One region of the Lysinibacillus sp. FSL M8-0355 genome, then DNA from elsewhere that is predicted to be linked to it. Evidence: riboswitches for the same ligand, from Rfam matches in the RefSeq annotation. Region 1 holds a riboswitch; the other holds the start of a gene.
The links. A riboswitch is a leader RNA that binds a small molecule or an ion and turns the genes downstream of it on or off. The one in region 1 is predicted to bind cobalamin.
Positions count from the first base shown of each region.

Region 2: it holds a riboswitch for cobalamin, as region 1 does, so the genes downstream of both, MKY46_RS20730 (FecCD family ABC transporter permease) here and MKY46_RS21575 (hypothetical protein) in region 1, are expected to answer to the same signal.

Region 1 covers NZ_JBBPAI010000001.1:4,420,149-4,424,445, reverse strand. The annotation lists gene ytvI (sporulation integral membrane protein YtvI) at 1-147, opposite strand, end outside; gene MKY46_RS21585 (hypothetical protein) at 238-786, shown strand; gene MKY46_RS21580 (glutathione peroxidase) at 871-1,416, shown strand; cobalamin riboswitch at 1,516-1,715, shown strand; gene MKY46_RS21575 (hypothetical protein) at 1,869-2,426, shown strand; gene MKY46_RS21570 (ABC transporter substrate-binding protein) at 2,410-3,360, shown strand; gene MKY46_RS21565 (tyrosine-protein phosphatase) at 3,503-4,270, shown strand.
Region 2 covers NZ_JBBPAI010000001.1:4,238,767-4,243,063, forward strand. The annotation lists gene MKY46_RS20720 (DMT family transporter) at 1-129, shown strand, start outside; gene MKY46_RS20725 (ABC transporter ATP-binding protein) at 414-1,205, opposite strand; gene MKY46_RS20730 (FecCD family ABC transporter permease) at 1,211-2,257, opposite strand; cobalamin riboswitch at 2,403-2,590, opposite strand; gene MKY46_RS20735 (YdhK family protein) at 2,893-3,462, shown strand; gene MKY46_RS20740 (response regulator transcription factor) at 3,503-4,204, opposite strand; gene MKY46_RS20745 (HAMP domain-containing sensor histidine kinase) at 4,182-4,297, opposite strand, start outside.

The DNA of each region.
Region 1 (4,297 bases):
GAACATAACAATGGGTTCTAAGAAAAATGCACTGACACCAGCAAGTATTATAGGCATGGATACAGGGATTACAAAATAGGCAGCTACAAGTAGAGAAAGAATCACAATCAATCGGAAAATCATTTTCCTAGCATTAAATTTATTCATAAACTCACCTTCTTTGAGAAAAAAATTAAGTTAAGTGTACCATAAATCAAATTTTATTACGTTCTGAAACAATAAAGGTAGGGATAAATTATGGAGAAAGAGATTTTGCAACTTTTTAATAATCTAACAGAGCATGACCGCGATATTGAATCTTACGAGGAACTAATAAAAATTCTGCAGGAACCCGTAGATTGGACATATGCAGTCTGGGAACAGCTTGTACAAGCACTTACATACAAAGATGGTCATGCACGTGCACGTGCTGCACAAATTTTATGCGCCTTAGCCGCAAAAAGTGACCCAGAAGAAAGGGTATTGGAGGATTTTTTAAAGATTTGGGCTGTGACTTATGATGAACGATCCGTTACAGCTCGAAATGCATTACAAGCTATTTGGAAAATTGGGCTAGCAGGTCAAGTACAAAGTGACTTAGTGGTGTCTTATTTAGCAAAGAGATTTCAAACTTGTTTAGATGAGAAGCATCCGACTCACATTCGCCATGATATTATTGTATCTTTTAAAAAGCTATATGACGAGACAAGTGACATAAAGTTATTAGACATTGCCCATCGTTTAATTAATGAAGAGCAGGACGTTAAATCTAAACAGAAGTATAAGTCAGCCATCCGTTCAACGTAACGAGATGGTGTTTTTTGTGCAAATTATTTGGTAAATTATTGAATAGTCAACTATAATAAATGAAAAAATAAAAGGGGTTAAGACATGAGCATTTATAATTATTTAGTACGAAAACCTAATGGTGAAATTTTATCCATGGAAACATATCGTGGAAAAACGATGCTAATTGTCAATACGGCGAATCAATGCCGATTTACATATCAATTTGATGACTTACAAAAAATGTATGATAAATATGGGAAAGATAATTTTGTCGTTCTAGGATTTCCTTGCGATCAATTTGGTCATCAAAATCCTGAAGATGGCGAGGAGACTACGCATCTTTGTAAAGTGAATTATGGCGTTACCTTCCCAATTTTTGAGCTTGTACAAGTAAATGGAGAGACTACCCACCCATTATTCAATTATTTAAAACATGAAGTGGATTTTCGAGAGTTTGGCAAGGCGAGCATGCAGGAAAAAATGCTTGCTGAGGCAATTGTTCAACTTGCCCCTAACTTTTTAGATGGTCGTAATATTCGCTGGAACTTTACAAAGTTTTTAGTAGATGCTAACGGCAAGACCGTTGCACGCTTTGAACCAACAGATTCACAACTTGATATTGAACAGGCAATTGAAACTATACTATAAAACAGTTTTGTTTATCTTATTCTTTAGAAATGGTGACGATCCATTCAAAGCACAGCTATTTTTTCCTATTAATATATGATAAACTGCTTTACAAGTGAATTATTCTTGCAGAATAAAGGTGCTAACAAGCATAATCGGGAATTCGGTGAAAAACCGAAGCTGTTTCCGCAACTGTAAGTACAGCTAGTATAAAGGTTTACCACTGTCTTAACAGAGATGGGAAGGTACTTTATCACACATTCGTTTTTTATGTAATGAACTGTACAAGCCAGGAGACCGACCTTTGTTTGAACGTATAAAAACTTCTCGGAAGCTAGGAGGATATACGGCAAATACATAGGCTATGTCATGTTAATTTGGCCATTATTATGTTATTTTCGTCGTTCCTTTGCGTAAAGGAGCGGCGTTTTTTTATGCAAGAATTTTCATAATGAAAAGTGGGGGGATCGCAAGTGAAAAAAGATGCACGTTATTCTTGTTATCCATTTATGCGTGAAAAAGCTTCGACGGTTGATTTTGAGATTCGAACAGACAGTCTGACTACGCATTTGGGAGTTGCTTTAGCTGCAGTTAAGAAAGAGGATGTACAAGCTGTTGTAGAAGATTTAATAATTATTTTACCTATGGCCTACCATGTCAATGGCTCGGTTCGTGGAAAACTAGCTGTAACAGAAGAGGATCTTGCTTGGTTAAGTGAGCGCTATGATTTTTATGTTCGTCATGTGAAGGAAGAGATACAAAACTTTGTCTTACCTCAAGGTACAGAGGCTGCCGCTGCTCTACATCTTTGCCGTAGTGAAGCAAAAAAATCATATCGTACATTACACAAAGTATCGGATGAACGAGAGGTTCCAGCTATTCTTTTTGATTATTTAGGCCTATTAGCCAATGTGTGCTTCGTTATGGCTGTCTTTATGAATCAACAAGCAGGGATAGCTGAAATACCATTTATTAGTAAATCATATCCGATGAAAAAGAAAAAGGAGAATAATAATGAAGAAATTATTTAATGTTCAATGGCTAACAGTACTCTTCCTTGCAATGATTTTAGCAGGTTGTGGTACTTCGGTAGATACTAAAAATAAAGACGCTTCACAGGATACACAACAAACAGAGCAAACAAACTACAAAGTGACAGATGATCGCGGTGTAGAAATAGAGTTTAAAGAAGTACCAAAAACAGTTGTATCATTGCAACCAAGTAATACAGAAATTTTATTTGCTCTAGGTGTTGGTGATAAAATCGTAGGAGCAACTGAATATGATACTTACCCAGAGGAAGCACAGAAAATTGAACGGGTTTCTGATTCTGTGAATTTTAACAGTGAACGAATCATAGCGTTGAAGCCAGATGTTGTTATAGCTTATACGATTGGTGATAAGGAAGCAATGAAACCACTTGAAGATGCTGGAATCAAAGTGTTTGTTATTCAATCAGCAGCTACATTCGATGATGTTTATGGTGACATCGAACAGATCGCAGCTGTAATGGGTGTTGCAGATAAAGGAAATGAAGTAAACGAAGAGATTAAAGCGAAATTAGCTGACGTTAAAGCAAAGGTGAAGGAAGTAAAAGCACCGAAAAATGTTTATTTAGAAATTAGTCCTAAGCCCGATATTTATACAGCAGGCTCTGGTACTTTCCAGCAAGAAATACTAGATGCAGCCAATGTTAAGAATGTTTTTTCTGACTTGAGCAGCTGGGCACAAGTTTCTGAGGAAGATGTCATAGTGAAAAACCCAGATGTTATTTTAACGACAGTAAACTACACAGAGGATCCAATAGGTGAAATACTTACACGTGATGGATGGAATACAGTGACAGCAGTTCAAAATAAAGCAGTACAGACTCTTGATACAGATATCTCTAATCGACCTGGCCCACGTATTGGGGAAGCCGTAGAACTAGTAGCAAAGGCTGTCTATCCAGAGTTATTTAAATAAGAAACCATTCAAGGCTAGCTGTATACTGACAGCTAGCCATTTTTATGTGGGTTGTTATTTCCTAGTGTGAAAATTGGAATTAATTGAGTTAGTTCTATAAAATAAAAGTAAGAGTGCTCGATAATTTTAGGAGGTGTAGTAATTGGAACAGTTAGAGACAAAGATAATTCCATTTGAGGCAGTTTATAATTTTCGAGATATGGGGGGATATAGGACAAGGGATGGGCGCATTGTCAAGAACGGTTTATTTTACCGCTCAGCGGCTCTTGGGAAAATGACGTTGGCGGATAAAGAGCTATTTGAAACATTAGGGATTAAAACCATTTTTGATTATCGTGATAATAATGAGGCACACCATAATCCTAACCCTATGTTCTCACACGCTCAATATATTCAAATACCAGCGAAGGGCAATCATACATTTGAAATGCCTACAAATGCTGGTGGTAGAGATTTTTATAAAGCAGTAAGCCCCGAAATGTTCCGAGATTTTTATGCACAGATGCCGTTTAATAATCCTTCTTTTAAAGAGTTAATGAAAACCATACAAAATCCTGACAATTTGGGTCTTGTCCACCATTGTGCAGTTGGTAAGGATCGCACAGGTATAGGGGGAGCTCTTATTTTGCTAGCCTTAGATGTACCTGAGGAGACGATTATGGAAGACTATTTAAACACGAATATCCATTTACGTCCAATGGTAGACAGAATGGCACAGGCTATTCAACATCAATATAATGAGCAAGAATTACAGCAATTCTATGCATTAATGTCTGCTCGAGAAGACTATTTACAAGCAGCATTGGATGCTATGGATTACCATTATGGCTCAAAGACTAAGTTTTTAGAGCAGGAGTTTGGCCTAACTATTGCTAGACGAGAGCAATTGCAAGCTTATTGCTTAACATAACAATGACCCCTTTCACATATCTGTGTG
Region 2 (4,297 bases), 180 kb from region 1:
GTAGGTATTGGTACTGTCGGTGCAGTGCTTGTCAATATCATTTTCTTTGGTGAATCCAAAAATCTACCACGAATTATCAGTATCATCGCTATTATCATCGGTGTAGCAGGATTAAAGGCCGTATCTTAATTAAACTACAATCAAAGGACATCCTTCTAATATCGAGGAATGTCCTTTGTCATTTAAACCATTGAGTATATCTTTGAACCTGTTACATTTTTATAATTAAAAACAGATACACTGCGGTCCTTACTCTAGCTAATGAAAAATCCGTCTCCTGTATAAACATTGACTATTTTTCTAACTAAGAAATATAAAAACTCTTCCTGGTATGACTGTTTCCAATGCCATGTATTTTCGTAAATGCTACTTTCATAATGAATATATTATGTAAAATAATTGTCCTTACTTTTTTAAACTTGACTGACCTTCTTTGCGAATTGATCAGGAACATACGTGAGGTATGGTTTACCAGTCAAGGAATGTGTTTGAATATCAGCAAAAACACCAAATACTTCTTGTAACAATGCTGGTGTTAGCACTTCCTCGGGTGCCCCATGACACACAATTCGACCTTGCTGCAAAACGTAAATTTGATCACAGTACATTGCCGCAATATTCAAGTCATGTAAAGCCGCAACTACTGTTAAATGTAAGGTTTGAATTAAGTCCATAAGCTGAAGTTGATGTTGGATATCTAAATGATTCGTTGGCTCATCTAATATAAGCACTTGTGCTTGCTGTGCTAGTGCTCGTGCAACCATTACACGTTTTTTCTCTCCACCTGAAAGGGAGCTAAAGCTTCGTTTTTCTAAATGAGCTATACCTGTTTGCTTCAAAGCATCTTTAACAATTTGAAAATCTTGCTCTTGATCTAGCTCTAACAGTTTTTTATGTGGCGTTCTCCCCATGCAAACTAAATCATGTACAGTGAAATCAAATAAAACAGGTGTATCTTGACTAACAACAGCTAAATTCTTTGCAATTGCTTTACTAGATTGCTTTAAAATATCATGCTCATTTAATAATACCGTCCCGCTTTCAGGTTTTAGAAGACGATACATATTTTTTAGCAATGTTGATTTGCCACTACCATTAGGGCCAATTAACCCAACAAACTGCTTTTTCTTTATTTGAATACTTACTTCATGTAGTATACGTTGATCGTTAATGGAGAATGATACTTGCTTTGCTTCTAATGTCATATAAGTTAATCTCCTTCACCGAAAGAATAATTATTGCGACGGAGTAGCCAAATGAAAAATGGACCTCCACAAAAGGCTGTAATAATACCAATTGGCATTTCCTGAGGAGCAATGATAATTCGAGCAAAGGCATCAGCCCACACTAAGAAAATCCCCCCTATTAAAGCACTAATCGGTATCACATATTTATAGTTAGATCCCACAATTAAACGTACTATATGAGGGATAATTAGACCTACAAAACCAATAGAGCCACTGACTGCCACCAGTACACCTGTTAACAGGGAGACAAGTAATATAAGCTGAATCCGAAATTGCTGAAGATTAACGCCTAACGTCACTGCCGCTTCTTCCCCAAGTAAAAGTAAATTTAAATTTCGATAGTGTAGCCAGAGAAGCACAAATACGACAAAAAATATGGAAGCTGGAATGATAATATTATTCCATTTAGCTCCTGCTAGACTACCTAGCATCCAAAACATAACAGCTTTTAAAGCCCCCTCTTGCTTTGACATCATTAAAATAAAATTAGAAATGGCCGTTAAAATAAAGGAAACAGCCATACCTGCCAATAACAGACGAAAAATAGAAACCCGTCCCCCAACACGTGATAAGAAAAACACCAGTGCAATGGCAAGTAATGATCCTAAAAAGGCTGATATTGAAAGCGCGTAAATACCTAAAAATGAAAAGGCTCCTAAAATAATTACAGAAGTAGCTCCGACGGCTGCCCCTGAAGAAATTCCTAGAATATATGGGTCAGCAATGGAATTTCGTACAAGCGCCTGAATCGCTGCCCCCGCAATGGCTAACCCCGCTCCAACAATAGCAGCTAGCAAAACACGAGGTGCTCTTATTTGCCAGATGATGATCTCCTGTGAGCGACTCCAATCCTGCTCTATGGCATTTTGTATAAAGGGGATTTTAGAAAGAATAACTTTCCATACATATAATGGTGTAACTGAAACTGAGCCAACCATTACAGCAAAGGTCATTGAAACAATTAATACCATAAAAAGTACGAAGGAAAATAACATAAATTTTTTATTCATCTGTTTCAAACTCCTACTGAATAGTGATGAATGAAGCAATAAAAAAAGGTATTCCATACGCAACGACGCATAGAAATACCCTAGAATAAACAAAGTCAGAAAAAATCCAGCTATTGTCCGTAATTGCTTGCATCCTCGTGGGCATTACAGGTATTACTAACTGGCAGGTCTCCTGGCTTCGATTCAACACCCTATAATTGCCTTCCCATTCTTCCACAGTGGCAAATAATATTATAGGACTCCTCGTTACAGTTGCGGGACAGCGTCGGACTTACACCGACTTCCCTTTTAAGTGACATTATAAAATGGCACACCAATAGTATTTGAATTTATAAAATTGTGACGATTCTATCATACATTTTTATAGATTGTTAGTCTACATGGAATTTTATTTCTAAGGAAGAACAATATATAAGCTGTATCTTCGCAGTTTTGCTATTTGCTCGTTATAAATTGGCTATCTATTACTTAATAGTTTTGGCATGGGAGGATACTCCACCACATCTTAGCCACTTTTCCTATCACATACATCAATAACATTTCGCTCTCTTCATTCATGTCAAAAAGCAATTGACATCCATCATTTCTGCACATTTGTTTGCTACAGTAAGGGAAAATAGTGAGGAGGATATTACATGATATTTAAAAGAAAATGGTCTACTGGACTTCTAGCAGTAACGGCCTTCATTAGTTTAACAGCTTGTGCGGAGGAGCAAACGAAGCCTGCATCTCCTTCCAATAACACTGCTGAAGAAATGGATCATTCTACGATGAGCCACTCAAGCTCAGGTGAAGTACCATCCACATTAAAGAACGCGGATAATCCGAAGTTTTCTGTTGGAAGTAACGTGATTATTACGGATGGACATATGGACGGTATGAGAGGTGCCGAAGCAACAATAATAGGTGCCTATAACACAACTGCCTATGTTATTTCCTATGAGCCAACTTCCGGTGGAAAGCGTGTAGAAAATCATAAGTGGGTGATTCATGAAGAATTGATTGATCCAGAAGAAGCACCACTAGCCCCTGGCACAGAAGTAAAAACGGACGCAGCGCATATGGAAGGTATGGAAAATGCGACTGTCCGTATTGAGGAGGCTATCCAAACGACTGTTTATATGGTTGATTACACTTCGACCACAAATGGTGAAGCTGTTAAAAATCATAAATGGGTGACAGAAGAAGAATTAACCTCAAAATAATATGAACAACCTCTCCAGCATTTCTGGCAGAGGTTGTTTTCTAGCTTTTGTGTTGTAACGGTTTTCTATCAATTGACTTATGCCATTTATAGCCGATACCCCATACTGTTTGCAAGTAATCATCCGCAGGGAACCCACTTTTTCTTAATTTTTCTCGTAAATTACGCACATGAGAATCAATGGTACGATCTTCAATTGTCACATTATATCCCCAGACTGTGGTGATTAGATGTTCTCTAGAAAATACTTTATTTTGATGATCTAAAAATAAAACAAGCATGGAAAATTCCTTTGGTGTTAGGGGAATTGCCTCATGTTGAAAATATAATTCAAAGGATTCCTTATCTAAGCGAAGACCCTCAAAGCTAATAACCTTTTCCTCTATTTTCGATCTTCTTAATACCGCATATATACGTGCTAATAACTCTTCCTCATCGAAGGGTTTTAATATGTAGTCATCAGCACCGAGGTTTAAGCCTTTTACAATATCCGCATGCTCTCCTTTTGCAGTAAGCATAATGATGGGTACATCCCAAAACTTCCTAATTTCTTGGCACGCCTGCCACCCATCCATCTCTGGCATCATAACATCCAAAAGAATTAAATCTGCATGCCCATCTTCTAAAAAATCGAAAGCCTCTTGAACGGAAGACATAGCTCTACAATAAAAATTCGGCTCTAAATAAAGGGTTAATAAATCTAACATTCTTGGCTCATCATCAATGCATAAAATGGTTTTCATCTGTTTCTACCCCTTTAAAAGATAATTCAAAAGTAGTTCCTTTATTTATTTCACTGCTAACCTTCACTTCGCCCCCATGCGCCTGTACAAGTT